One region of the Bradyrhizobium sp. 62B genome, then DNA from elsewhere that is predicted to be linked to it. Evidence: predicted binding sites of a transcription regulator. Region 1 holds the regulator's gene; the other holds the start of a gene.
What was found. Region 1 encodes LexA, which represses DNA repair genes until DNA is damaged. Its sites were predicted from a motif close to TGTTCNNNNTGTGTTCNG; they were not measured.

Region 1 (14,538 bases):
AGGACGGCGACTGGAAGATCGTCAATCACCACGCCTCGTCGCAGGCGCCGCTGATCTGACGGCCATCGTACACGGCATCGTCATTCCCGAGGGCCAGAACGAACGTCGTTTCTGTGCGTTGGGTGGGTTCAACAAGGAACTCACCATGCAGAACATCGCAGAGCATATGGAAGTCATCGGCGCCGACGGCGTTCACATCGGCACGGTCGACAAGGTCGAAGGCAACCGCATCAAGCTGACCAAGAAGGACAGCGGTGAGGGCAGCCACAAGGGCCATCATCATTTCATCGACAAGGGCCTCGTTGCCGATGTCGAAGGCAACAAGGTGCGGCTGTCGGCCAAGGCATCGGTGGCCGTGACCATGGAAGAGGAAAAGTAGGGGACGCCCTCTCGCGTTCCTGATTTGTACCGCTATTCGCCCGACCGCACGTTCCGGTAGCCTTGGCGGCAATCGCGTCGCGTAGGGTGCAGGGAAGATGGCGGAGCCGGGCCGGCCAGTACGGTCCCAAGGTATTGTCGGGACGTGGCCGGTCGGCCGCGCTGCGCCCGCCGGCGGCTTCGTTCCGGCGGGCTTTGGCATCTGGCCCGCGATCGTCGAAACAATCCGCGGATGGGCTCGGGCCGAGGCCGGCCCCGGGCGCTTGCTGCCGTGGGTGCCGGTCGCCTTCGGCGGCGGCATCGCGCTCTATTTTTCCGCCGATCATGAGCCGGTGCTGTGGATTGTCGCCGCGACGGCGATCGCGCTGCTGCTCGGCGCGGCCCTGTTGCGGCGGAGCCGGCTGTTCGCGCCGGCGATCATGATCGCAGCGGTCGCGGCGGGCTTTGCCGTGGCGACCTGGAAGACCGCGCGCATTGCCCACACCGTACTCGCAAAACCACTCTATTCGGTGTCGCTGTCGGGCTTCGTCGAGACGCGCGACATCCGCGAGCGCACCGATCGCTTCGTGCTGCGTGTCACCGCGATGGAGGCGCAGCGCAGCGACGTCAAGCTCGACCGCGTCCGCCTCTCCGTGCGCAAGGGCACCGCGCCCGAGGTCGGCAGCTTCGTTCAATTGAAGGCGCGGCTGATGCCGCCGCTCACGCCGGTCCGCCCCGGCAGCTACGACTTTTCACGCGACATGTTCTTCCAGGGCATCGGCGCCTCCGGCTTCGTGATGGGCGCAATTACGGCTGCAATCCCGCCTGATGCGGGCGGCCTGCGGCTGCGCTATGCCGCCTTCATGCAGGGCCTGCGCGATGCGATCGACGCCCGCATCCGCGCAACGCTCGAGGGCGACAACCGCGCGATCGCAACTGCACTGCTCACCGGGCGGCGCGATGCGATTTCCGCCCCTGTCAACGATGCGATGTTCATCTCCGGGCTAGGACACGTTCTCTCGATCTCCGGCTATCACATGGCGGTGGTCGCCGGCGTCGTCTTCTTCGCGGTGCGCGCGCTGCTGGCGTTGATCCCGGGCCTGGCGGCCGGCTTCGCCATCAAGAAATGGTCGGCGGCTGCAGCATTCGTCGCGGCTGCGTTCTATCTGCTGCTCTCGGGCGCCGAGGTCGCAACCCAACGGTCGTTCTTCATGACGGCGGTGGTGCTGATCGCGGTGATGGTCGATCGCCGCGCCATCACCTTCCGCACGCTGGCGGTGGCGGCGCTGATCGTGCTTGCGGTCGCGCCGGAGGCGCTGGTGCATCCGAGCTTCCAGATGTCGTTTGCGGCAACGCTCGGGCTGGTGGCGCTGGTGCAGATCGGCATGCCGAACCTGCTGGCCTCGCCCGATCATTCGGCCACCGCGCGCGTCGCGCTGTGGGGCGGCCGCGAGATCGCGATGCTGTTCCTGGCCTCGCTGATCGCGGGGCTTGCGACCACGCCCTATGCCGCCTTCCACTTCCATCGTGTCACGCCCTATGGCGTGCTCGCCAATCTCGGTGCGATGCCGGTGGTCTCGGCACTGGTGATGCCGGCGGGGCTGTTGGGATTGCTGGCCGCGCCTTTCGGGCTCGATGGCGTCTTCTGGTGGCTGATGGGCCTCGGCATCGACTGGATGGTCGCGGTCTCGCGCTGGGTCGCGGCCTTGCCGGGCGCGGTCGGCCGCATCCCGGCGTTTGGGATCGCGCCGCTGATCGCCGCGAGCCTCGGCATCATCGTGATGGGCCTGTTGCGCACGCCCTTGCGCTGGTGCGGTGCCGTGGTGCTGCTGACGTCCATCGCGTGGGGCCTGTCGGTGCGGCAGCCCGATATCCTGATCGCCGGGGACGGCGCCAGCGTCGCGGTGCGGGGCGGGGACGGGCGCCTGCACCTGATCAGGACGGGCAAGGACAATTTCATGCTGAAGGAGTGGCTGGCGGCCGACGCCGATCCGCGCGATGCCGGCAGCAGCGCGCTGGCCGAGGGGGTGTCGTGCGACGAGGCCGGCTGCGCCACGCCGCTTGCCGACGGGCGCCTGGTTGCGTTGGCCTCGCGCATCGATGCGCTCGCGGACGATTGCAGCCGTGCCGCACTGGTCGTGACGTCACGGCCCGCACCGCCCGATTGCGCGGCGATGATGGTGGATCGGCAGCGGCTCGTTCGCCAGGGCGCGCTGGCGTTGACACGGCGTGGCGACGGATTTGCAGTTCAGGCGGTGAGGGCGAGGGGCACGAGCCGTCCCTGGTCGCCGGCGGCCGCCGGCGAGGGAGATTTCGAAGGAGCCCTCATGCCGAGGGCGGCGGCTCCGCGCGCCAAGGATGCGACCCCGTCGGAGGCCGATCTTCAGGCGGAGGACTGAGCCTCTGTCAGCCCAGCGGCAGCGGTGTGACGGGCGAACGGCTATCGGCGATGATCTCAGGCTTGTGCTCGCGCTCGCCGACCGGTTGGGTCACGGGCAATTGCAGCACGGTTGCGCGCTGGCCTTCGACGAGCTGAGTCACCAGCACGTATTTGCCATCAGGGAATTCGATCGCGTCGTGATGGCGATCGGGAATGTGCGGATCGATCTTGCCGAACTTGCCGACGCGGGAGTTGACGGTGCGCGTCCAGATCCAGCGGTTGTCGTAACGGACGTTGTCTGCGAAGGCGAGCTCCGTTCCCGGCAGCAGGCAGACCGCAACGGAGAGGTCGGCTTCGGATGCGAAGCCGCGCGTCGAGGTGCCGCGGAAGGTTGTCGTGACGATCGTCTCGCCGACTTCTGCGGGGCGCGTCGCGACGGCATGCAGGCTATAGTCACACATCGGGTGCTCCTCATGTGAAGATAGCGACCCGCGCCTCTCTTGGAGGCACAGGCCTCTGTCAGAGTTTAAACACCAACGCTGTGCTTGGTTGTAGGCAAATCTGCGGCTGGGATCCGCACCCCGCGATCACTTTAACTTTCCCGAATTCGCCAGGAACAAAGCTGGCTGAGGTGCATTACGCCGGCGCCTGTCAGCGACTGCAAAAGCGACACTTCGCATTGCCGGCGCGATCGCGGCGCTGCGCAATTGGGTGTTGCGGACATGGCAATCCGATGGCGCAGCAACGGCCCCGTGCCCCGATGCCGCGACCGCTGCACCCAAACGATCTGGTCTTCCGAACCCGAAACGCCCAGACGCGATGTCGCTGCGGTCCGCCGAAGATGGCCGTGGAGGAGGGGCCAGATAATCTGTGCAGAACCAGAATGATCATCCAGCCGGAGCGGACATTCATCCGCTCCAATCTCAGATCGGCGACGCCGACCGAAGGCGCACGCAGGCGCCAAAACTACTTTCGGACTGAGTTCTTCCGGACTCAGTACTTCCGGTAAAGCCCAATCAGCTTGCCCTGAATCTTCACCCGGTTCGGCGGCAGGATACGCACCTCATAGGCGGCATTGGCAGGCTCGAGCGCGATCGACGCGCCGCGGCGGCGGAAGCGCTTGAGCGTAGCCTCCTCGTCGTCGATCAGCGCCACCACGATGTCGCCGGTGTCGGCGCTCTCGTTGCGCTGGATCAGCGCCATGTCGCCGTCGAGGATACCGGCCTCGACCATGGAATCACCGCGCACCTCGAGAGCGTAATGCTCGCCCGAGCCGAGCATGTCGGGCGGCACGCTGATGGTGTGACTGCGGGTCTGCAATGCCTCGATTGGCGTGCCGGCCGCGATCCGGCCCATCACGGGCACCGCAACGGGCCGCTCGCCCTCGTCCACGGGCGGGCTGGAGCTCGCGCGGATCTTGCCGAGATTGCCCTCGATGACGCTCGGCGTGAAGCCGCGCCGGGCGCCGGCGGCAGCCTGGAGCTCCGGCAGCTTGATCACTTCGATGGCGCGGGCGCGGTTGGGCAGCCGGCGGATGAAGCCGCGCTCCTCGAGCGCGGTGATCAGGCGGTGGATGCCCGACTTCGAGCGCAGGTCGAGCGCATCCTTCATCTCGTCGAAGGAGGGCGGCACGCCGCTTTCCTTCAAACGCTCGCTGATGAACCGCAGAAGCTCGTATTGTTTGCGCGTTAACATCTCGACCAAAGTCCCCCGGTTGATGTCGTTCGATTCCGAGACGATGAGTTCAGCGATAAGCCGCTACATCCTCGAAACAAATCATGAACGGACACTATATGTTCGATACATGTTCCGCAACTGCTTAATTTACCGTGAACGAAGCGCGGTTCGCGGAATGCGTGTGGCCGTGCACTCAGACGGGGAGCCGCAGCACCTCGCAGGGGCTTCCGGCCTCGGCCTTCGGCGCGAAGGGTGGGCGCACGAGAAGTACCTGTGCCGCAGCAAGATTCGCAAGCAGAGAGGAATCCTGATGGCTGACGGGAAGCGCGACCAGCGTGCCGTCGTCGCGCAGCTCGAGGCGCGCGCGCAAGTAATCCTCGCGCTGGTCGTTGGCACCGAGATCGCAGGCGAGCACGGCACGTTCGCGACGATGATGAATCACCGAGCGGCCTGACAAGGCGCGAATCAGCGGCACCATGAACAGGAAGGCGCACACATAGGACGACACGGGATTGCCGGGCAGGCCGATCACGCGCATGGCGCCGAGCCGCCCGTGCATCATTGGCTTGCCCGGCCGCATGGCGATCTTCCAGAACGCCATCGCGATGCCTTCGCCCCTGAGTGCCTGCTGGACCAGGTCGTGGTCGCCGACCGACGCGCCGCCGGTCGTGATTAGGATATCGGCACCGCTCTCGCGAGCGCGGCGGATGCCTGATGTGGTGGCCTCCAGCGTGTCGGCGGCGACGCCGAGGTCGACGGTGTCGGCGCCCTCGCTGCGGGCGAGCGCGTGCAGGGCATAGCCGTTGGAATAGACGATCTGGCCGTGCCCGGGCGCTGAGCCCGGCATCACCAGTTCGTCACCGGTGGCGAGGATCGCGACCTTGGGACGGCGGCAGACGGCGAGCTGCGGGTAATTCATTCCGGCAGCGAGCGCGAGATCGCGCTCGGTCAGACGCGTGCCCTTGCGGAGGAGGACGTCACCCTCACGGAAGTCGACGCCGGCCGGGCGGATGTGCCGTCCGGTGATCGCGGCTTCCTTGATCGTGACGCTGTTGCCGTCCGCGACGGTGTCCTCCTGGATCACGACCGCGTCCGCACCGTCGGGAACGACGCCGCCGGTGAAGATCCGCACGGCTTCGCCGGCGCCGACCGCTCTCGCGAAAGGACGGCCGGCGGCGACCTCGCCAATCACCGTCAGCCGGGAATCGATCGCTGCTGCGTCGGCCGCGCGCACCGCATAGCCGTCCATCGCCGACATGGCTTGCGGCGGCTGCGTGCGCCGCGCCGCGACATCATGTGCCAGCACGCGGTGATAGGCCTCGTCGAGTGCAACCATCTGTTCAGGCAGCGGCTCTGCACCTGCCAGCACCGCGGCAAGGGCGTCGGAAACCGGCATCAGGGCCACGGGCAAAACTCCTGCTCGCACATCGTTCAATGGGGCGGCGAGAGTTCTAGCCGACCGCAGGCGCGAGGCAAAGCAGCGCGCGGGATGATCTATCCTGCGTGATCTCCGTGGTGGAGGAGTGCAAGTTCGTCAGGGCATGATCTGGAAGCCGAGACAGCGCGCCGTGAAGGACGAGAATCACGAGCGCCAACACCGATACGGTCACCGTGCCGCCGGATCGTCCGGACTGATCTCAAATGCGACGTCGGGCGCTTTGGGCCCTTGATCCTTGTCGGGGAGCGGATCGGCCTGCGATTTCAGGTCGGCGGCCTTGCTGATCAGCTTGGCGGAAAGGTCAGAATCCGAGGTGTTTCTTGCGAATTCAAGCAGGAGAGAGGCTTGCTTAGTGAGATAGGTTTTGCCCAGCACGTCGATCAGTCCGATGTAGAAGTCCCAACGGACTCAAGAGTCCGAAGGGCGGTATTCCGTTCCCGGAACTCTGTATAAAAATGCACAAAGTGATCAGGTTCCAAAATTTCAGCAGATTTAGTTCCGGAAGATGTCGCTGCCGGGAGGCCGGGTGGCACCCGCGGCTGGCGTCAGATGCCCAATGCTTTCAAGGCCTTCCCGACGTCGCGCGGCGAGGTCACATGCACGGCCGTCAGGCCGCGGGCCCGCGCGCCTTCGATGTTCTCAGCGAGGTCGTCGAAGAACACGATGCGCTCGGCGGGCACGCCGATCGCGGCGACGACATGGTCGAAAGCCTCCGCATCCGGTTTGCGCAGGCCGATGCTCGATGACAGGTACAGCTCGCGGAAATGACCGAGCAGCTCGGCATATTCCTTCGAGAAATAATCGACATGCGGCCGGTTGGTGTTGGAGAAGGCGTAGAGCGGCATCTCTTTCGCCGCCCGCGGCAACAACTCGGCGATATCAGGCATCTCGCCGGCGAAGATCGCGTTCCAGCCCTCCAGGAACTGGGCATCCGAAATGCCGATCCCCAGCGAAGCGCGTAGCGAGGCGAAATAATCCTCGTCGCTGATCTTGCCCATCTCGTGCAGCCGGTAGGCCTCGTCGCGCACATAGCGCGCGACGATGCTTTCGGGCTGGCAGCCGGCATGTCCCGCCCAGCAAGCGATCGCCTTGGAGAAGTCGATGTCGAGCACCACGCGCCCGAGATCGAACAGAAGCGCATCCGCGCTGCCGGGAGAGAGCGATGTCACCTGCAATCCTCTTACTCAGTACCGATAAGGTTCGTGGTCGAACAGCGGAAACGCGCTGAACACACTCGGCGCGTTGGTGGCGGTCGCCGGATGCAGGCAGGATTTGTCGACCTCGGCAAACGACGTGGCGCCGAGCAGGCCGAGGCAGCGCAGCACCTCGTCCTCGAGCAGCTCCAGCATCCGCGTGATGCCGGCTTCGCCGGCCGCCGCCAGCGCCCAGCATTGCAGCCGGCCGATGCCGACGAGATCTGCCCCTGCCGCGATCGCCTTGACGATGTCGGTGCCGCGACAGATGCCGCCGTCGACCATGATCTTGGCGCGGCCCTTCACGGCCTCGACGATTTCGGGCAGCACATGCATGGCACCGCGGCCATGGTCGAGCTGGCGGCCGCCGTGGTTGGAGACGTAGATCCATTCGACGCCGTGATCGACCGCGATCAGCGCGTCCTCGGCGGTGGCGATGCCCTTCAGGATCAGCGGGATCTTGAACTTGTCTTTGATCATCTTCACGGTCCGCCACTCCAGGCCCTTCTGGAAATCGCCGCCGGTGGCGCGCAGGCGACTCTCGCGAACGTAGCGCTTGGCGATGTCACGTTCGCGACGGCTGTAATGGGCGGTGTCGACGGTCAGGCAGAAGGCGGCATAGCCGTTCTTCTCGCTTCGGCTGACGACATCCGCGACGAAGGAATCGTCGCCGCGGACATAGAGCTGGTAGAGCCGGAGCGCATCGGGCGCCATCTCGGCGGTCTTCTCCAGGCCCGGCTCGGACACCGAGCTCAGCATGTGCGCCGCACCGAAGGTGCCGGCACCGCGCGCGACGCTCGCCGCACCGTCCGGATCGAAGATTTCGAGCGCGCCGACGGGCGCCAGCACCACCGGAAGGCGCATCTTGCGGCCAAATTGCTGAACCGCGCCGTCGACCTTGCGGACGTCGCGCAGCACGCGCGGGCGGAAGGCGATCTCGTCCAGCGCCATGCGGTTGCGGCGCATCGTGGTTTCGGTCTCGGCGGCGCCGACGATGTAATCCCAGGCGTTCTGGTTGAGGTTGGCCCGCGCTTTCCGGATGAATTCGTGCAGATTCTGGAACGGCTCGTTGCTGGCGCCGAGCTCGACGTTCCGTTCCGGCCGGATGCGGGGTGCTTCGTTCATTGTTATCCTCCCGAGAATTTGAAGCCTTATGTCATCGCCTAACCCGTCCAGGCCTCCAAAACTATCCTAAAATCGCATAGCAGCAGGGCGTGGACCGGCCGATGATTCCCCTTGCGGGCTGGCCAGTCCTGCAACGTTGCCAAAAGTTTAGGTCCGGGCGAAGCGATTTCTGCGGTGCACCCGTCGGCGCGGCATCCCGGCCTTGAAGAAACCAGAATGGTATTGTGAGAAGCAGACTGGATCGCCAATTGCATGGCGCCTTCCAAGTCCCGAAAGACAAGTCTTGAAGGACGAGTGTTGAAAGACAAGTCTCGAGAGACAAGCTTAAAGCGAACCGCCCAGCGAAAAGGCCAGCCCATCCATGCGGAAATCCCTGCTGTTCCCTCTGGGCACGCTCACCGGAGCGTGTCTCACCCTTCTGGTAGCCAGCCCGCACGGCGGCGTATGGGCGGCGCGGGCGGCAGCGAACGCGAATGATGCCTATTCCCAGCTCAACCTGTTCGGCGAAGTGTTCGAGCGCGTGAAGGCTAGCTATGTCGAGAAGCCGGACAATGCCAAGCTGGTTGAAGGCGCGATCACCGGCATGGTGACCTCGCTCGATCCGCATTCGCGCTACATGAACGCGAAGGCCTGGACCGAGATGCAGGAGACCACCTCCGGCGAGTTCGGCGGCCTCGGCATCGAGGTCACGATGGAGGACGGCCTCGTCAAGGTCGTCTCGCCGATCGACGATACCCCCGCCTCGAAGGCCGGCCTGATGTCCGGCGACCTCATCAGCAAGATCGACGGCGAGGCCGTGCAGGGCATGACGCTCGAGCAGGCGGTCAACAAGATGAAGGGCCCGGTCGATACCCAGACCAAGCTCACCATCGTGCGCAAGGGCGCCGACGCTCCGCTCGACGTCGCGATCAAGCGCGAGATCATTCATGTGCGCCCGGTGCGCTTCCATGTCGAGAACGGCGACATCGGCTATGTCCGCATCACCTCGTTCAACGAGCAGACCACCGACGGCCTGAAGAAGGCGATCGCCTCGATCACCAAGGACGTCGCGCAGGAGAAGCTCGTCGGCTACGTGGTGGACCTGCGCAACAATCCGGGCGGTCTGCTCGACCAGGCCGTGTCGGTGTCGAGCGCCTTCCTGCAGCGCGGCGAGGTCGTTTCGACCCGCGGCCGCAACCCGGAGGAGACCCAGCGCTTCACCGCGCGTGGCGGCGATCTCACCAAGGGCAAGCCGCTGGTGGTGCTCGTCAATGGCGGCTCGGCCTCGGCCTCGGAGATCGTCGCCGGCGCGCTGCACGACCACAAGCGCGCGACGATCATCGGCACGCGCTCGTTCGGCAAGGGGTCGGTGCAGACGATCATTCCGCTCGGCGCCGGCAATGGCGCACTGGCGCTGACCACGGCGCGCTACTACACGCCGTCGGGCCGCTCGATCCAGGCCCAGGGCATCGCTCCCGACATCGAGATCCTGCAGGACGTGCCGCCGGAGCTGAAGGGCCGCATGGACACCATGGCGGAGTCCCAGATGCGCGGGCATCTGTCGGCGGGCGAGGGTGGCGAGCAGACGGGGTCACAGTCCTACGTCCCGCCCAAGGAGGAAGACGACAAGGCCTTGCATGCGGCTTACGACTTCCTGCACGGCGTCACCGCGAACGCGGTTGCGGCCAAGCCTGCCTCGAAAGGCGCGGTGCCGAACTAAATTCTGCGACTCCCGGTCTACGGATCGCCCGGAAGCGGATAGCCGCTTCCGGGCGAATTCGTCTGGAACGTCGCCTCAGCTTGGATTCATGGCTGCAAAGGTCGCCTCGTAGCGGCCGTCGCGCTCGGCCCAGCGGCGGGCGCGGTCACGCTCCACCAGCACCTCGTCGCGCGGGTGAAGCCGGAGCTCCAGCAATTGCATGACCTCCGCGATGTAAGCGGCCAGCGGCATGGCGCGGGCGTCGCTGGCCTGCTGCGCCCCGGTCAGCTCGGTCTGCACATAAGGCGGCGCGAGCTCCAGCACCTCGACGGGAATCCTGCGGAGCTGGTGCCGCAGCGACTGCAGCCAGGAGTGCAGGAACGCCTTGCTGGCGCAGTAGGTCGGGAAATCGGCACGCGGCACGAAGGCGAGGTTCGAGCTGGTCGCGATGATCGTCGCGTCCGGTTGCCTCTTCAGGATCGGTAGGAACGCCGCCGTCGCGCGCAGCACGCCGAGAATGTTGGTCTCGACGATGGCCTCCGCATCCGAGGCATCCCAGCCTTCCGCCGCAAGGTCCTCCGGCCGCGAGATGCCGGCATTGGCGATCAGAACGTTGAGCCCGGGAAAGCCTGCCTGAATATCGGCCAACAAGCGCGACAGCGATGCGGGATCGTCGAGGTCGAGCGACAGGCCGATCACGCCAGGCCGCTCGGCCGCGATCTGCTCGAGCAGGGCCGGCCGCCGGCCGGTGACGATGACGCGATTGCCGCGATCGTGAAAAGCCTCGGCCAGCGCGCGGCCGATGCCGCTGGTGCCGCCGGTGACGAGGATCGTATTGCCAGTCATCTTCATGGGGTCGCCTTTCGATTGAGAAAGGCCACGGCAATCCCGCAAATCCTCATGGCGAGCGATCCGGCAAGACGGCCGGCAGCACGGCGCGTGCGCGCCTGCCTAAGCGTCTTGAACGGGTGAACATCCGCTGACAGGAAAAGTGAAGGCATGACCGTGGCGTCTCGTGAATCGAGAACTCCCTGCTGGGATCCTCTCGACAAAGGACGCGTTGGATGACGGTAACGCCTACGGCAGCGCCGTCTCGGCAGCTGCATGTCGGGAAATACTTTGGCCGGTCGTCACCGTCAAGCCTGACGAGACGGACGAATTCTAACCCGCCTCGCGGCGGCGGCCGCCGTTGCCTTCGCGCTGCGCAAGCCGGCTGCGATGCAGCGCGAACAGCTCCAGCACCTTGTCGGCGGGCTTGGCGGCGCTGAACAGATAGCCCTGCATTTCCGAGCAACCGAGCGCACGCAGCAGGCGCTGCTGCTCCTCGGTCTCGACGCCCTCGGCCGTGGTGGTCATGCGGCGCGCCGCCGCCAGATTGACGACGGCCTGGACGATGCTGGCGGAGCCGTCGGGACCGGCGATGTCGTCGACGAAGCAGCGGTCGATCTTGATCTTGTCGAACGGGAAGCGGTGCAGATAGCTCAGCGAGGAGTAGCCGGTGCCGAAATCGTCGAGCGCGATGCGCACGCCGATGGCACGGAGCTGGTGCAGGATCGTGAGTGCGGCATCGTCGTCGCGGATCAGCACCGCCTCGGTGATCTCGAGCTCCAGCCGGCTTGCCGGCAGGTTCGAAGCAGCGAGCGCCGCCATGATCTTCAGCGCCAGCGTGCCGCTCTTGAATTGCACCGGGGAGACGTTGACCGCGAGGCGGATGTCGTCGGGCCAGTTCGCAGCGTCCCGGCAGGCAGTCGCCAGCACCCATTCGCCGATCTCGTTGATCAGGCCTGTGTCTTCGGCGATCGGGATGAATTCCGCCGGCGAGACCATGCCGCGCTCGGGATGGCGCCAGCGCACCAGGGCCTCGCAGCCGGTGATGCGATCATCCTTCAGGCTGAGGCAGGGCTGGTAGTAGACTTCGAGACCCCCTTCGGCGATGGCATGGCGAAGGTCGCTCTCGAGCTGGCGGCGCTCGCGCACCTTGGCATCCATCTCCGGCTCGAAGAAGCGATAGGTACGGCGTCCGGCCGACTTGGCGGCGTACATCGCCATGTCCGCGTTCTTGAGGATCTGGTCGAGCGCCGTGCCGTGCTCCGGCGCGAGTGCGATGCCGATGCTGGCGTCGGTGGTGAGATGATGCCCCATGCAGTCGAACGGCGCGCGGATGGCCGCGAATACGCGCGCGACCAGCTCATCGACCTGATCACGCGACGTCACGGCGCTCTGGACGATGGCGAATTCATCGCCGCCGAGCCGCGCGACGAAATCCGCCGGACCCGCACAGCGACGCAGGCTCGTGGCAACCGATTTCAACAGCTCGTCGCCGACGAGGTGGCCGAGCGCGTCGTTGACGCCCTTGAACTCGTCGATGTCAATGTAATGCACCGCGATCTCTTCGCGGTTACCGACGGCGGCGAGCTCCTCGCGCAGATGCTCGTGGAACATGGTGCGGTTGGGCAGATCGGTCAGCGCGTCGTAATGGGCGAGGTGGGTGATGCGCTCCTCGATGCGGCGGCGCTCAGTGATGTCCTCATGGGTCGCCACCCAGCCGCCGTCCGCGAGCGGCTCGTTGAGGATGTGGATCGAGCGGCCATCGGAGGTGTCGACCACCATGGAGTTGCGTGCGTGGATGCCCTTCAGCACGCGCGCGACATAGCGGTCGACGTCGCCCGTGAACGAGCCGGTTGCCTTGCGATGGGCGATGATGTCGTGGAAACTGCAGCCGGGCTTCACGATCTCGGCCGACAATCCGTACATTTCGATGTAGCGCTGGTTGCAGACCACAAGGCGCCGCTCGGCGTCGAACAGCAAGAGGCCCTGCGTCATGTTGTTGACGGCGCGGTCGAGCCGCTGCTTCTCCAGCGTCAGCCGCTCGCGCGAGGCGCGATGCTGCTCCAGCAGCTTGCGCACGACCGCGATCAGCACGCCTGCGATGGCGAGCGCGGAGGCGGCGGCGACCGAGATCAGCATGCCGATCTGCTCGCGCCAGTCGCTCAGGGCCGCCGCACGCGTCGTGGTCGCCATCATCAGGATCGGGAAATGGGGCAGTGCGCGCGAGGAGATCAGCCGGTCTTCGCCGTCGATCGGGCTGGTGAAACGGCCGGCGAAGTGATCGAGGCCGAAAACCCTCTGCTGTTCGAACGAACCCGTCTTGAAGTTTCGTCCCATCAATTCGCCCGAGTGCGGATAACGGGCGAGCAGCGTGCCGTCCCGATGCAGCATCGAGATCGTCGCGCTTTCGCCGAGCGCGACGGTGGCGAAGAACTTCTCGAAGTTGGCAGGCTCGATGCCGCGTCCGACGACACCCAGGAACTCGCCGTTGGGCCCGACGATCTTGCGCACGATCAGGACGGTCCAGGCACCCGAGATGCGGCTGTGCAGCGGCTCGATCAGGACTTCAGGCGAATTGGGGTCGTACTTGAAAGTGCGAAAATAGGCGCGGTCGGCCATGTTGACCTTTGGGACCGGCCACGCCGTCGACGAATTGATCAGATTGCCGTCGGCATCGATGATGTTGACGCCGCCGATATAGGGCAGTGCATCGATCTTCGAACGCAGCATCTGGTGGACGCCCTGACCAGAGAGGCGCGTGCGGAAGTCTGCAACGCTGGCAATGCCGATCGTACGCGCGTGATCGACGAAGTCTCGCTGGATGACCGCAAAATCCTGCAATTGCTGATCGAAATGATGGGCGAGCAGCAGCACGGTATTTTCCAGCTCGCGGCCCGCATTGCGCAGCGCCCGCTCGCGGAAATTCTGCGCCATCAGGACGGAGCCTACGGCGATGGCCGCGATCAGCAGCGTGCCGCCCACCACCAGCCAGCGGATCGGTCCGCTGCGCACGAAGGCCTGGTCAAAGAGGCGACTGCCGAATCTCGTCATCATGCTGGGTCATTGCCGTGCACACGTCGGGGTCAATTCTTGGCCCCGAAAGCATCCGTGGGTTTACGGGAACGGTATGGAGGCGAAGTTAGGAAGCGCGGTTAATGCGATGTGAACGGCCGCGCATAAAAGCAATCGATGCGCTGGGCGCCAGGACCGGGCAGGAATTGCCGCCCGCATCCGCAATGCCGGTCATTTCCTGCCGGCCGCGCCGCGATCAACCAAGGCTTAACCATCTAACGTGTTGGCGGGGCTCGAAAGCGTATTGGCACGTGATTTGCGAACACGTCAGCCACCGACAACAGAGAGGGACGCGATCATGACGAACATTGTGAAGAGCTTCATCGCCGACGAGCGTGGTGCGACCGCGATCGAATACGGGCTGATCGCCGCCGGCATCGCGCTTGCGATCATCACCGTCGTGAATGGCCTGGGCACCAAGCTCAACGCCAAGTTCACCGCCATCAGCGCTTCATTGCGCTGATCGCGGAGGGCCATTGCGCGCCAGTATCGCCGCCACGACCAGCGCCGCGATGACGTTGGCGGCGGCGCTGACCAGGATCGGCAACACGTAGCTGTGGTTGACGTCGTAGGCGAAACCGGCCGCACTCGGACCGACAAGCGTGCCGAACGCCACGCTGGTGTAGAGGATGCCGATGATTTCACTGACGTTGCGTCCGCCGAAATAGTCCATGACCACAGAGGGCAGCACCGCGACCCATCCGCCGTAGAACGCGCCATAGACGAAGGCAAAGGCGGCGAGGGTCCAGACGTCAGCGGCAATCGCCCAGATCACCATCGCGAACGCCAT
Region 2 (14,538 bases), 3.2 Mb from region 1:
GACCTCGATCTCGCCTTTGGCACCGCGGGCCTCGATTACAACCAGGATCCGGTGCAGGGCATCGCCAATGCGGTGCTGTCGCAGGACCGGCCGGATACGGCGCTGATGGAGCGCCTGCTCGCCAAATGCACCGAGCGCCTCAGCCTGCTCGCTGCGCCCGCCACCCTCGACCGCGTCTACGATTTCGGCGCCGAAGCCTTCGACGCCGTGTTCGACACGCTGCGCATGACCACGCCCTGCATCGTGCTCGACGTTCCCCATCAATGGTCCGGCTGGACGCGGCGCGCGCTGGTGAACGCCGACGACATCGTGATCGTGGCCGAGCCCGATCTTGCGAACCTGCGCAACACCAAGAACATGCTGAGCGTGCTGAAAGCGGCGCGACCGAACGACCGGCCGCCGCTGTACTGCCTCAACCAGGTCGGCATGCACAAGCGCGCGGAGATCGACGTCAAGGCCTTCGCCAAGACCATGGAGAGCCAGCCGATCGCGGTGATCCCGTTCGATTCGAAGCTGTTCTCGACCGCGGCCAATAACGGCCAGATGATCGCGGAAGTCTCCAAGAACCACCGCACCACCGAGCTGTTTCAGAACATGGCGAACCGCCTCGCCGGCCGCGGCGAGGTGAAGAAGCCGAAGCGCTCGTTGCTCGAGCCGCTGCTGAAGAAGCTGAAGGGCCGGTCGGGCCGCCCATCGGCCCCGCATCGCAAGGCCTCGTAGGCAAGAAGGCCGGGCTACTTCTCGGCCCGCTGCTGCTGCTTCTTCGCCAGCAGCTGGCGCAGCGCCGTGACCTTTTCCGCCGCCTGATCCGGCGGCAAATCCGCCTTGACGAGGATTTCGGCCTCGGCCTGGCGTCCCTGCAATCCCAGCACGAGGGCGAGGTTGGCACGGATCCGCACGTCTTTCTGATTGCGCTGATGGGCGCGGCCGAGCACCTGTTCGGCCCGCGGCAACTTGTTCTGCAGCATGTAGGACAGGCCGAGATTGGACAGAACCTGCGGCTCATCAGGCACGATCTTCAGCGCGCTTGCGTAATATTGCTGCGCCTCTTCATTGCGGCCGAGCTGATCGAGCGCGGCGCCCTGCGCCGATAATATCCGCCAGTCGGGATCTTCAGGCGTATGCGCGCGGCTGAGCACGTCGAAGGCCTGCTGAAAATTGCCGCTGTCGGCAAGCGCACGGCCATAGCCGGCAAGCAGCGCCTTGTTGCTGGGATGGGCGAGCACGGCCTGCTCCAGCACCGCGACCGCCTGCGCGCGCTGGCCGGTATCGCGCAGCGCCTTGCCGTATTCGAGCGCAATGGCGGGATCGCTGGGCTTGGCGCGGTAACGCTCGCGAAGCGCGTCCATCTCCGGCCTGGCGTCGGCTTTGGCGGCGGACTCCTGCTTGCCGCCGAGCGCCCCGGTGACATCCTCGATGCCAGTGGTCTGACAGCCGCCGAGGCCGAGCACCAGGAGGGCGGGAAGCAGCAATCTCGCCGGGGGGAAGGCGAGGGACGAACGCTTGGACATACTCTGATCACTCGGCAACTGATCAGAGATGCTTACCGATTAACGCTAAAGTCCCGTTAAGGACGAAGGGCCCTTGCGTCTCAATCGGTGAATTCAGCGCCGAACTCGCAACCGATGCGCCAGCGCAGGCGGCACTGCCGGGAATAGTCGGGCGCGAAGATGATGGTGAATTGCGGCGGCACTTCCAGAAACTCCGCCACGACCTTCACGCCGCCATCCGAGATATCCGTGATCGTGCAGTCCCGCGGCAGCGAGCCCGCGCCAAAATGGATCTTGGCGAGCCGGCTGCACACCCGACGTTCGCTTCTCCGGCGATTTGCAAGCATTTGAATTGTTCACCCGTTAGACCACGGCCCATCCCGCAGCCCTAGGAGTAACGGACATTCGTTGGAATGTGCTGAGGGGAGAAGCTCGCATTTGAGGTGGTGTGTCGGCTTGGCGTTTACGATCGGTTAGGGGTTGCTCGCCCTCCGCGAATGTTCCTGTATTGTTCTTGCGGAGAGGACCAAGCTCTGCTACCCCTAATTGTGCGAGAGGGGCAGGCTGGTTTGAGCATGGTTCAGCGGGTTTCCACCGTCGCCTTTGAGGGGATCGAGGCCCGCGCGGTCGACGTGCAGGTCCAGGTCGCGCCTGGATTGCCGGCCTTCGCCATCGTCGGTCTGCCGGACAAGGCGGTATCGGAGGCGCGCGAGCGGGTGCGCTCGGCGCTGATCGCCTCGGGGCTGGCGCTGCCGGCGCGGCGGATCATCGTCAATCTGGCGCCGGCCGACCTTCCCAAGGAAGGCAGCCATTACGACCTTCCGATCGCGCTCGGCCTGATGGCGGCGATCGGGGCGATCCCGCCGGATGCGCTGACGGGCTTCACCGTGCTCGGCGAGCTCGGCCTCGACGGCTCGATCGCACCCGTGGCCGGCGTTCTGCCCGCCGCGATCGGCGCCAATATGCGCGAGGAAGGGCTGATCTGTCCGGCCTCCTGCGGCTCCGAAGCGGCGTGGGCGAGCCCGGACATCCAGATCATCGCAGCCCACTCGCTGATCCAGATCGCCAACCATTTCAAGGGCACGCAGGTGCTGTCGCGGCCCTTGCCGAAGGTGCACGAGCCTGCTGCGTCCACGCTCGACCTGCGCGACATCAAGGGTCAGGAAAGCGCCAAGCGGGCGCTGGAGATCGCGGCGGCCGGCGGGCATCACCTGCTCATGATCGGCGCGCCCGGCGCCGGCAAGTCGATGCTGGCCGCGCGCCTGCCCTCGATCCTGCCGCCGCTGTCGCCGGGCGAGCTGCTCGAGGTCTCGATGATCGCCTCCGTTGCCGGCGAGATCGAAGGCGGCGCGCTGACGGCGCGGCGGCCGTTCCGCTCGCCGCATCATTCCGCCAGCATGGCCGCGCTTACCGGCGGCGGCATGCGCGCCAAGCCCGGCGAGATCTCGCTGGCGCATCAGGGCGTGCTGTTCCTCGACGAGCTGCCCGAATTCGATCCGCGCGTGCTGGATTCGCTGCGCCAGCCGCTGGAGAACGGCGAGGTCGCGGTGTCGCGCGCCAATCACCGCGTCACCTACCCTGCCCGCTTCATGCTGGTCGCGGCGATGAATCCGTGCCGCTGCGGCAACGCGTTCGAGCCCGGCTATGCCTGCAAGCGCGGCCGCATCGACCGCTGCACCGGCGACTACCAGGCGCGCATCTCGGGCCCGCTGATGGACCGCATCGACCTGCGCATCGAAGTGCCGGCCGTGACCGCGGCCGATCTGATCCTGCCGCCGCCGGCGGAGGGCTCCGCCGAGGTCGCGGCGCGCGTGGCGGCGGCGCGCGACATCCAGCTCGCGCGTTACGCGGATGCCGGCCTGCCCCATGTTCGCACCAACGCCGAGGCGCCCGCCTCGGTGCTGGAGGAGATCGCCAAGCCGGATGCGCAAGGCGCAAAACTGCTACGCGACGCCGCCGAGACGATGCGGCTGTCGGCGCGCGGCTATCACCGCGTGCTGCGGGTGGCGCGCACGCTGGCCGACCTCGATCATGCCGACAAGATCGGCCGACTGCATCTCGCCGAAGCGCTGTCCTATCGCGCACTCGCGGAGGATGTGCGGCAGCTGGCTTGATCATTCCGCGCATCAACCCGGCGGTAACGAGTTTCCTTTACGCTCTGCAAACCATAAGGCCCAATGAGTTCCCGAGGGCCCGGCGAGTAGAGTGTCATGTTGCGTTTCAAGATCCTGGCCTCGGTTGTTCCCCTGTTGGCGGCGGCGGTGTTTGCCCGCGCCGAGATCGGATCGGTCTCGCATCCCTGCATCGCCCTCGGCGACACCTCGGTCGAGCTGACGTCGCTGTTCTGGACCGCCGGCGTGCATGTCGCCTTCACCGATGATCCGGAACGGGCCACGGTGCGGGTGCAAGTCACCGACGATGCCGACGCGGCGGACTTCACCGTGGTGGACGACGGCCTCGGTTCCGAGCCGGATTCCTGCCAGGCCAATCCCTCCACGCGCCTGGTCTCGATTGCCGCGCAGCCCGTCGATGGCGGCCAGGTGATCTATCTCTCCAGCGAAGGGCCGGCGGACTACCGCATCTATGTGCGTTCGAAGTCGTTCTCGCAGCGCGAGGCGGCGGCGCTGATCGTCGGCGCCCGCGGCAGCCATCGCCATCTCCAGGCCGCCTCGCTCTGAGGGGTTAACACCCCATCAACCCTGTTTGGAGGCAGCACCAAAGCCTCAAACTGTTCGCAAGGTCGAGGCGACATCGTCGCACGCGGCGGCGGGTTTGAGACAAAGGTCGGTTGGCGATGGGTCGGACGTTCCGGATCAAGGTGCGCATGCGCCGTTTCAGGCGGCAGCACCCCCGCATCGCCTTCGCGATCCGCTCCTTCATGATCTTCTCGGCGACCTTCGGCGGCGCCTATGGTTTCGTCTCCGGCAGCCGGTCGGAAAACTCCGGCTACGATCCCCATGCCTTTGCGATCGGCGCGAGCCTGCTGTTCGCGATCGCCTGCCTCGGCCTTGCGACGCTCAGCATGCGCCTGCGCTTCGTGGCCAAACGGCTGCGGACGCTCGCCGCCCACAACGAAACCCTAATCGACCGCAATTGGGAGCTGAAGGAAGCGGAAGAACGCGCCCGCAGCCTGTTCGAGCAGCAGGGCGATCTCATCGTGCTGCGCGCGACCGACGGCCGCATCACCTTTGCCAACGAGGCCTATTGCGCGCTCGCGGGACAAAAGCGCAGCGCGCTGGTCGGCACGCGTTTTAATTTCGACGTGCTGGAGCAGGGCGACAGCGCGCGCGAGAGCAACGGCACGCGCATCCATGACCAGAAGATCGCAACCCCGCTCGGCGCGCGCTGGATCGCCTGGCGCGAGGGTTATGTCCGCCTCGATGCCGGCCAGCCCGCCGAATTGCAGAGCGTGGGGCGCGACGTCACCGACCGCACCGAAACCGAGCGCGCCTTGTCCGACGCGCGCGACCAGGCCGACGCCGCCAACCGCGCCAAATCGCGCTTCCTCGCGATGGCCTCGCACGAGATCCGCACGCCGCTCAACGGCATCATCGGCATGGGCGGGCTCCTGCTCGACACCAATCTGACGCCGGAGCAGGCGACCTATGCCAAAGCGGTCAAGACCTCGGGCGAGGCCTTGATGGCGCTGATCGAGGAATTGCTCGACTATTCCAAGATCGAAGCGGGCAAGCTCGATCTCGAGCAGCGTCCCTTCGCGCTCTCGGTTCTGGTCGAGGAGATCACCGAGCTGCTGGCGCCGCGCGCGCAGGCAAAGTCGCTCGAGATCGCGGCCTATGTCGACGAGCGGCTGCCGCTGGAAGTGGTCGGCGACGCCGCGCGGCTGCGCCAGGTGCTGCTCAACCTCGCCGGCAACGCCATCAAGTTCACGGGCAGCGGCGGCGTCGCGCTGATCGTCGAGCCCGGCATCTGGCCGAACGAGATCAGCTTCCTGGTCCGCGACACCGGCATCGGCATTGCGCCGGCAGCGCAGCAGCGCATCTTCCGCGAATTCGAGCAGGCCGACGAGCGCATCGCCCGCACCTATGGCGGCACCGGGCTCGGGCTTGCCATCAGCGAACGCATCGTCAGGCGCATGGGCGGCCGGATTACGCTCGAAAGCGAGCCGGGCAAGGGCTCGACCTTCGAGATCGCGGTGCCGCTTCCGTCGTCGCAAGCCAGCGCGGGACAGACGGCCTTTCCGAGCCCCGACCTCGCCGGCAAGTCGATCCTCCTTGTCGCCGACGGCATCGAAGCCTCGCTGATTGCGCGGCGCCTGGAGCGCTGGGGCGGCCAGACCTGCATGGTTGCGGACGCCGCCGTCGCCGAAGCGCTGCTGCCCGAGCGCTCATGGCACGTCGTGCTGATCGATCGCGCGATCGGCCCTGAATTGGCCGACCAGCTGGGCGACATGGCCCGCGCGCATGCGCCGCAGCGCCTCGTCCTGCTGACGTCGAGCTCGCGCCATGAAAAGTTGTCGCCGGCCTTCACCGGCTTTCTGGTGAAGCCGCTGCGGGCGGCCTCGCTCGCCGCGCGCCTTTCGCTGACGCCGGAGGTCGCCTCGCCCGATCTCGCGCCGGAACCACCGGCTGAAGCTAAGGGCGGGCCACAAGCAAAGGGCCTGTCGATCCTCGTCGCAGAGGACAACGAGATCAACGCGCTGTTGATGCGCTCGCTGCTGACGAAGCTCGGCCATCGCGTCGTGATCGCCGTGCACGGCGAGGCCGCGCTGGAATCCTGGCTCGCAGCGTCATCGGCCGGTACGCCCTATGATCTCGTGCTGATGGATATCCAGATGCCGCAGCTCGACGGCATCGAGGCGACGAAGCGGATCCGCGCGCATGAGGCCGCCACGGGCAGCCACCACACGCCGATCCTCGCGCTCACCGCCAATACGCTGGTGGAGGATCGCTATGCCTGCTTCGAAGCCGGCATGACTGGCTTTCTGATCAAGCCGCTCGATCGCGACAAGCTCGACGAAGCGCTGGCGGGGCTCGCGGCCGCGCGGCGGCTGGCCGTCTGATCGGGAACTTCGCGGGAACCCGGGCCGGTCAGCATTCCATAATTGAAGTCGAGCGGTTTGCGCGTCACCATCCTCGGGGGGCATTTGCAATCGAGGATTTTGCGCATGAACGTGCTTTGCCGCCTCACATTGATTGTCCTGCTCGCCGGCTTCTCCCGACACGCCGCGGCCGATACGCCTGATCTCATCGCCTCGCTCAAGCAAGGCGGCTACGTGCTGATCTTCCGGCACACCGCCACCGACGACAGCCAAAAGGACGTCTATCCCTTCAAGTTCGACGATATGAGCGCGCAGCGCCAGCTCAGCGACAAGGGCAGGGACATGGCGCGCCAGATCGGGGCGGCAATCAAGGAGCTCGCGATCCCGATCGGCGATGTCTACACCAGCCGGCTGAACCGCGCGATCGAGGCCGGCAAGCTGATCTCCGGCCACGAGGTCAAGCCGGTCGATGCGCTGACGGACAGCAGCAATGCCAGCGCGTCGGGAATGGCAAACCCGACCGGCGCCAATGCCAAGGCGGGACAGGCCGTGCGTCAACTCGTCGATACGCCGCCGAAAGCCGGCACCAACACGTTCCTCATTACCCACAAGACAAACATCGCCGATGCCTTCGGCAAGGAGGCCGGCGACGTGCAGGAAGGCGAAGCCTTCGTTTACAAGGCCGGTGGCTCCGGCCCCGCCACCTTTGCGGGGCGCATCAAGATCGCGGATTGGACCGCGAAGACCCGCAAGTGACAGGCCGCATCCATCCGGCCGGCGGCGCGACGGAGGCGGGGCGTGACTTGCGACCGTGACTTGCCGCTCCGCCTCGGTCCTGTGCTAGCAAAGTCCGGTAAGGTGCGACTGGAGGCCGGCGACACGTGAGAACATCGGAAGACCGCTCATTCCTCGTCTGGCTCGGCGCGATCACCCTCGTGTTCGGCTGGCTGCTTTGGCCGTTCTCCGGCGCGGTGTTGTGGGCCACGCTGCTGGCGATCATCTTCGCGCCGGTCTATCGACGCTGCCTGGAAATGTTTCCGGAATGGCGCAACCTTGCTGCGCTCTCCACCGTCATCGTGGTGGTCGTCATGGTCCTGATCCCCGTCGGGATCGTGATCGCGTCGCTCATCGACCAGGGCGGCGAGCTCTACCAGCGCGTTCAGACCGGCGAGATCAATCTGGCTCATCCCCTGCAGCAGCTGAAAGCCGCGCTGCCGGATTGGGCCGCCTCCATATCGGATCGCCTGGCCGGCATCGATCTGACCGCACTGAAGGAACGCCTGTCGAGCCTGGTGGTCCCGGCCGGCCAGCAGCTCGCCGGGCATGCGATCAACCTCGGCCAATTGACGCTGGAGTTCGTCGCGAGCCTGCTCGTGATGCTGTACCTGCTGTTCTTCTTCCTGCGCGACGGCGACGAGCTGAACCTGCGCATTCGCGACGCGCTGCCGCTGCGCGCGAGCCAAACCGCCGAGATCCTGGACGCGTTCACGCTGGCGGTTCGCGGGACGATCAAGGGCATCATCCTGGTTGCGATGATCCAGGGTGCGCTTGGCGGGCTGATCTTCTGGCTGCTCGGCCTGACCGCGCCGCTGCTGGCGGGCGCCATCATGGCACTGCTTTCGCTTCTGCCCGTGCTCGGCTCCGCCCTGGTCTGGGCGCCAGCCGGACTCTATTTGCTTGTGGCCGGCTCGGTCACGAAGGGGCTCATCCTGCTCGCTTTCGGAACCTTCGTGATCGGTCTTGCCGACAATTTTCTGCGTCCTGTCCTGGTCGGCCAGTCGATCCGGATGCCCAGCTACGTCGTGCTGCTGGCCACGCTCGGCGGCCTTGCGACCTTTGGCGCGAACGGCTTCGTCATCGGCCCGCTTGTCGCCGCGATGTTCCTGACGGCATGGCAAATCTTCATCGGTTCAAAAGAGCGGCAGCAGATCCGCAAGTGACCCGTTAGGCGGCGTGCGCCATAAAACGCGGCGCGGAGAGCCTCTCGGGCGGCCCCGGAGTTCCCTTGAAGATGGTGTCCGCCTGCGCGGCGCGCTTGCAATGTGGGCAGACGAAGAGGTGCGCGATGATCGGAACCGGCTCGTCCGCGAGCAATTCGGATCGCCACCATCTCATCTCGATATGGCAATCCGGGCAGGTCGGTGCTTCCAGATGCTCGGCGGCGCTTCTGAGACGATCAACCATGGAGCCCTCGCATTTCGAAGGTCATAGCCGAATACCGCTTGCCGGTCTGCAACAAAAGACACTTTTTGCCCGAACAGACCAGCGCCTGCTCAACCGATGCGATCACAGCCGCCTGAGCGCCACGCTCTCCACCGTGTGGTCGGCGCCCTTTTTCAGGATCAGCGTCGCGCGGGGGCGGGTCGGCAGGATGTTGTCCTCGAGATTGGCGAGGTTGGTGCGCTCCCAGATCGCGATCGCGGTGGCGGTGGCTTCATCGTCCGACAGCAGCGCATAGCGGTTGAAGTAGGATTTGGGATTGGTGAACGCGGTGTCGCGCAGCGCCAGGAAGCGCTTGATGTACCATTGCCGCAGCGCCGCCTCGTCGGCGTCGATATAGACCGAGAAATCGAAGAAGTCGGAGACCACGGGCACCGCCTTGCCGTCCCGCGGCAGCTTGCCGGTCTGCAGCACGTTGACGCCCTCGACGATCAGGATGTCGGGCTGGTCTATCTCGGCCCACTGGTTCGGCACGATGTCGTAGGTCAGATGCGAATAGACCGGCGCGCGCACATGACGCCGGCCGGACTTGATATCGGAGAGGAAGCTGAGCAGCAGCGGCAGGTCGTAGCTTTCAGGGAAACCCTTCTTCTGCATGATGCCCTGCCGATCGAGCACCGCGTTGGGATAGAGGAATCCGTCGGTGGTGATCAGCTCGACCTTCGGACGCGGCGACCAGCGCGCCAGCAGCGCCTGGAGCACGCGGGCCGTGGTGGATTTCCCGACGGCGACCGATCCGGCGACGCCGATGATGTAGGGCACCTTGCGGTCGCGGATGTTGAGGAACTGGCGCTCGGCGTAATACAGGCGCTGCATCGCATCGACGTAGATCGAGAGCAGGCGCGACAGTGGAAGGTAGATGTCCTCGACCTCCTGAAGGTCGAGGCGGTCGTGCAGTGAGCGCAGCCGGTCGAACTCGCCCGGCTCCAGCGTCATCGGCGTGTCGTCGCGCAGTCGCGACCACTCTTCGCGCGTATAAACGCGGTACGGATTATACTGCTGCTCGGGTGCGCGGATATCCATGACGCGACCTTTCCGTTGAGAGCCTGACTAGCTGCCGCTCTTGCGTGACGCTTTCTCTTCCAACCCGGACATGTTCGTCCGCTTGTCCAGCGCCGCCTCGACCTCCTCCAGCTTTACGCCGCGGGCCTTGAGCAAGACAAGGAAGTGATAGAGCAGGTCGGCACTTTCAGCGATCAGATGCGCGCGATCGTTTTCGACTGCTGCGATTACGGTTTCGACTGCTTCCTCACCGAACTTCTTTGCGCAATGCTCGGCGCCCTTGTCGAGGAGCTTGCGGGTATAGGACGCCTCGCCGCCGGCCGCCGCGCGGGCGTCGATGGTCTCGGCCAGATCATGGATCGTGAAACGCGGCATCGGACTTACTCGGAAACACGCTAGGCAGCGGACTTGGCTACGGAGGCCATCCCCGCTACCTCATGTAGCACTTTTACGAACGGGAGTCGTCAGGCATCGAGGCGCATCGCCAGTCCGCGGCGGGCCATGTGCTCCTTGGCTTCGCGGATGGTGAATTCCCCGAAATGGAAGATCGAGGCCGCCAGCACAGCCGTGGCGTGTCCATCGCGGATGCCGTCGACGAGATGGTCGAGATTGCCGACGCCGCCCGAGGCGATCACCGGGACGGGCACGCTGTCGGCGATCGCCCGGGTCAGCGGGATGTCGAATCCTTGCCTCGTGCCATCGCGGTCCATCGAGGTGAGCAGGATTTCGCCGGCGCCGAGCGAGACCACTTCCTGGGCATATTCGATCGCATCGATGCCGGTCGAGTTGCGGCCGCCATGGGTAAAGATCTCCCAGCGGTCACCGCCCGGGCGCTTGACCCGCTTGGCGTCGATCGCGACCACGACGCACTGCTCGCCGAATTTCTCGGCCGCTTCCTTGACGAACTCGCGCCGCGACACCGCGGCGCTGTTGATCGAGACCTTGTCGGCCCCCGCGCGCAGCAGCGTCTTGATGTCGTTGACCTCACGCACGCCGCCACCGACGGTGACAGGCATGAAACAGGCTTCCGCGGTGCGGCGGACCACGTCGAGCATGATGCCGCGGTTTTCATGAGTGGCGGTGATGTCGAGGAAGGTGAGCTCGTCGGCGCCGGCGGCGTCATAGGCAATGGCGGCCTCGACGGGATCGCCGGCATCGCGTAGGTCAACGAAGTTGACGCCCTTGACGACGCGGCCGTCCTTGACGTCGAGGCAGGGGATCACGCGCACCTTGAACATGTGTCGGCTCCTAGGCGGTGCGCGCGTTGCGGATCAAGGTGAGGGCAGCCGCGGGATCGAGCCGGCCGTCGTAAAGCGCGCGGCCCGCAATCGCGCCGGCGAGCTTTTTCGCGCGCGGCGTCAGCATCGCCTTGACGTCCTCGATCGAGGCGAGGCCGCCCGAGGCGATCACGGGAATCGAGATGGCATCGGCGAGCGCAATGGTCGCGTCGAGGTTCAAGCCCTTGAGCAGGCCGTCGCGCGCGATGTCGGTGAAGATGATCGCGGCGACGCCGGCATCTTCGAAACGCTTGGCGATTTCGAGCACCGTGACCTGCGAAGTCTCGGCCCAGCCTTCGACCGCGACCTTGCCGTCGCGCGCATCGAGCCCGACCGCGACGCGGCCGGGGAATGTCTTCGCGGCAGATTTCACCAACTCCGGATCACGCACCGCGGCAGTACCGATGATGACGCGGGTGATGCCCTTGTCGAGCCAGGCTTCGACGGTCTTGAGATCGCGAATGCCGCCGCCGAGCTGCACCGGAATCTTGATCGTCTTCAGCATCGCCTCGACGGCCTCGGCATTCACCGGCTTGCCGGCGAAGGCGCCGTCGAGGTCGACGACGTGCAGATATTCAAAGCCCTGCTCGACAAAGCTCTGCGCCTGCGCGGCCGGATTGAGGTTGAACACGGTCGCGCGCGCCATGTCGCCTTGCTCGAGGCGCACGCATTGGCCGTTCTTGAGGTCGATCGCGGGGAAGAGAATCACGGTTTCCATCGCAAGAAGTTCGAGATCAGAGCAAGGCCGAAGCGCTGGCTCTTCTCGGGGTGAAACTGCGTGCCGATGGCGGTATCCTTGCCGACGATCGCGGTGACAGGCCCGCCGTAATCGGCGCGCGCGAGCACGTCCGCCTCGTTGGCGGCGTTGAGGTGATAGGAGTGTACGAAGTAAGCGTGCTGGCCCTTGGGGCCGAGCGGCAGCTTGTTCAGCACCGGATGCTCCCTGAGCACCTCCAGCGTATTCCAGCCCATGTGCGGGATCTTCAGGCTCTCGTCGCGCGGCGTGATCTTCTCGACGTCGCCGCCGATCCAGTTCAGGCCTTCGGTGATGACATGCTCCTTGCCGCGGCTCGCCATCAGCTGCATGCCGACGCAGATGCCGAAGAACGGCCGCGCCTTCACGCGCACCGCTTCGGTGATCGCCTCGACCATGCCGTTGACGGCGTCGAGCCCGCGCCGGCAATCGGCGAAGGCGCCGACCCCGGGCAGCACCAGGCGGTCGGCTTCGTAAGCTTGGTCCGGATCGCTGGTAACAAAGACCTTTTGCGGGTTCTCCAGGCTGCGCGCGGCGCGCTCGAAGGCCTTCGCGGCGGAATGCAGATTGCCGGAACCGTAATCGATGATGGCGACGCTCATCTTGACCCTCCCGGTTCTGGAAACAATCCAATGATGCCGCCGGCCGGAATCGGCGGCGGGTTCGAGAATGGCTGACCCGGCACGCTGCGGGTCGGCGGCGGGCCGCCGCGATCGACGGCCCATTGATCATTGACGATGCCGTGCTGGGACTTGCTCCAGCGCTCGAAGAAGCGGCGCTCGGCCGTGTCCTCGTCGTCGGCAACCACCACGTCGAGTTGCCGCCAATTGCCGCGCGACAGCGTCCAGCGGCGCAGGCTCGCAGCCTCGAGACCCATCAAGAGGGCGACGATGAGGTCGGCGAAGAAGATCGACGGGCGTCCGACGCCGAGGCTCGACAGCCCCGCATTGAACGCGGCGACGAAGATCAGATAGCCGATCAGCGCCAGCCACAGCCTGTTCCACAGCAGCCAGAGCGGTCCGAAGATCATCGCCCAGAAATGAAAGCCGTCGCGCACGAACACGAATTTGTCGGTCGCGCGCAGATCGGCTCCGGCAGGAGAGGGAGCGTGAACTGTGTAGACAGGCATGGTGATGCCCCGTTCCTCGGAATTCAGTGATAGGCGGCGTGTGCCGCCGGCCGAATGTCAGCCGCCGAGCGAGCCCTTGGTGGACGGGATCTCGCCCACAGCCTTCGGATCGATCGCGACCGCCGTGCGCAGCGCCCGCGCCAGACCCTTGAAGCAGGACTCGGCGATATGGTGGCTGTTATCGCCATATAGGGTCTCGACGTGGAGAGTCACGCCGGCGTTCATGGCGAAGGCCTGGAACCACTCGCGCACCAGCTCGGTGTCGAACTCACCGATCTTGTCGCGGGGGAAGTCGGCCTTGAACACCAGGAACGGGCGGCCCGAGATGTCGATGACCACGCGCGACAGCGTCTCGTCCATGGGCATGTGCACGCCGGCATAGCGGGTGATGCCCGCCATGTTGCCGAGCGCTTGCCTGACCGCCTGGCCGAGCGCGATGCCGGTGTCTTCGGTGGTATGGTGATAATCAATGTGCAGGTCGCCCACCGCCTTGACCGTGAGGTCGATGCGGGAATGGCGGGCGAGGAGATCGAGCATATGGTCGAAAAAGCCGATGCCGGTCGCGATATTGGCCACGCCGGTGCCATCGAGGTTCACGGTGACCTCGATGTCGGTTTCCTTGGTCTTGCGCTTGATCGTCGCGGTGCGCATTGAAAACTGGCTTTCATCCTAGCTAGGGAGCCGAAAACGCCAGTCTATTAACAGCCAAATGCCCCCTTCGCTACTGCGGGAACGGCCGGCCGGCCCTCTACTTCTGCCTATGGTGAGCGAAATTCGGCCCGGAACGGGCCGTTGTGCCCCGGTTGTCGACCGCCTAAATCAGGCCGGACAACGAGGATCATTCATGCAGGATTCCCAGAACAGCTCCCCGGGCTGGCACGGCACCACGATTTTGACGGTCCGCAAGCGCGGCAAGGTGGTGGTCGGCGGCGACGGCCAGGTCTCGATCGGCCAGACCGTGATCAAGTCCAACGCCAAGAAGGTCCGAAAGCTCGGCAAGGGCGACGTGATCGGCGGCTTTGCCGGCGCGACCGCCGACGCCTTCACCCTGTTCGAGCGGCTGGAGGCCAAGCTCGAGCAATATCCGGGGCAGCTGACCCGGGCCGCGGTGGAGCTGGCCAAGGACTGGCGCACCGACCGCTATTTGCGGCGGCTGGAGGCCATGATGATCGTGGCCGACAAGGACGTCTCCCTGGTGCTCACAGGCACCGGCGACGTGCTGGAGCCCGAAGCCGGCGTGATGGCGATCGGCTCCGGCGGCAATTACGCGCTGGCGGCGGCACGGGCCCTGCTCGACACCGACAAGGACGCCGAAACCATCGTCCGCCGCTCCATGGACATCGCCGCGGATATTTGCGTCTACACCAACCGCAATCTGACCATCGAGAGCCTGGCGACAGGGTAGGGCGGAGGGTCATTTGTCCGAAAGCCTATCCACATGCACGGTGCAACCTCTCCCGCTTGCGGAGGAGGTCGTCGCGAAGCGCCGGGTGGGGGCTTTCTCCCCTTGGGGGCTATCCCATTGCGGAGATACCCTCCCCCCAGCCCTCTCCCGCAAGCGGGAGAGGGAGCGCACCGCCATCGGCGCGCGATGACGCCCACCTACACCTTCCGCCCAATGACAGCGGCCGACCTGCCGCTGATCCGGCGGTGGCTGGGCGAGGCCC

Region 2: ML401_RS00860 (YifB family Mg chelatase-like AAA ATPase) is a predicted target of LexA. The motif match lies at 1,989-2,006, and genes of this name have one in related genera.

The regions. Positions count from the first base shown of each region.
Region 1 is NZ_CP092841.2:3,391,866-3,406,403, forward strand. Features, by position in the region: gene ML401_RS15850 (nuclear transport factor 2 family protein) at 1-59, shown strand, start outside; gene ML401_RS15855 (DUF2171 domain-containing protein) at 146-379, shown strand; gene ML401_RS15860 (ComEC/Rec2 family competence protein) at 477-2,756, shown strand; gene ML401_RS15865 (hypothetical protein) at 2,764-3,198, opposite strand; gene lexA (transcriptional repressor LexA) at 3,731-4,432, opposite strand; gene glp (gephyrin-like molybdotransferase Glp) at 4,608-5,819, opposite strand; gene ML401_RS15880 (hypothetical protein) at 6,021-6,227, opposite strand; gene ML401_RS15885 (HAD-IA family hydrolase) at 6,398-7,027, opposite strand; gene ML401_RS15890 (alpha-hydroxy acid oxidase) at 7,037-8,170, opposite strand; gene ML401_RS15895 (S41 family peptidase) at 8,532-9,869, shown strand; gene ML401_RS15900 (SDR family oxidoreductase) at 9,945-10,700, opposite strand; gene ML401_RS15905 (EAL domain-containing protein) at 11,010-13,730, opposite strand; gene ML401_RS15910 (Flp family type IVb pilin) at 14,047-14,211, shown strand; gene ML401_RS15915 (MFS transporter) at 14,200-14,538, opposite strand, start outside.
Region 2 is NZ_CP092841.2:180,358-194,895, forward strand. Features, by position in the region: gene ML401_RS00845 (AAA family ATPase) at 1-720, shown strand, start outside; gene ML401_RS00850 (tetratricopeptide repeat protein) at 735-1,511, opposite strand; gene ML401_RS00855 (PilZ domain-containing protein) at 1,592-1,837, opposite strand; gene ML401_RS00860 (YifB family Mg chelatase-like AAA ATPase) at 2,066-3,604, shown strand; gene ML401_RS00865 (hypothetical protein) at 3,701-4,168, shown strand; gene ML401_RS00870 (ATP-binding protein) at 4,285-6,510, shown strand; gene ML401_RS00875 (histidine phosphatase family protein) at 6,616-7,245, shown strand; gene ML401_RS00880 (AI-2E family transporter) at 7,371-8,429, shown strand; gene ML401_RS00885 (hypothetical protein) at 8,434-8,673, opposite strand; gene coaA (type I pantothenate kinase) at 8,776-9,732, opposite strand; gene ML401_RS00895 (phosphoribosyl-ATP diphosphatase) at 9,760-10,086, opposite strand; gene hisF (imidazole glycerol phosphate synthase subunit HisF) at 10,176-10,949, opposite strand; gene hisA (1-(5-phosphoribosyl)-5-[(5-phosphoribosylamino)methylideneamino]imidazole-4-carboxamide isomerase) at 10,960-11,697, opposite strand; gene hisH (imidazole glycerol phosphate synthase subunit HisH) at 11,694-12,344, opposite strand; gene ML401_RS00915 (DUF2628 domain-containing protein) at 12,341-12,871, opposite strand; gene hisB (imidazoleglycerol-phosphate dehydratase HisB) at 12,929-13,522, opposite strand; gene hslV (ATP-dependent protease subunit HslV) at 13,716-14,276, shown strand; gene ML401_RS00930 (GNAT family N-acetyltransferase) at 14,463-14,538, shown strand, end outside.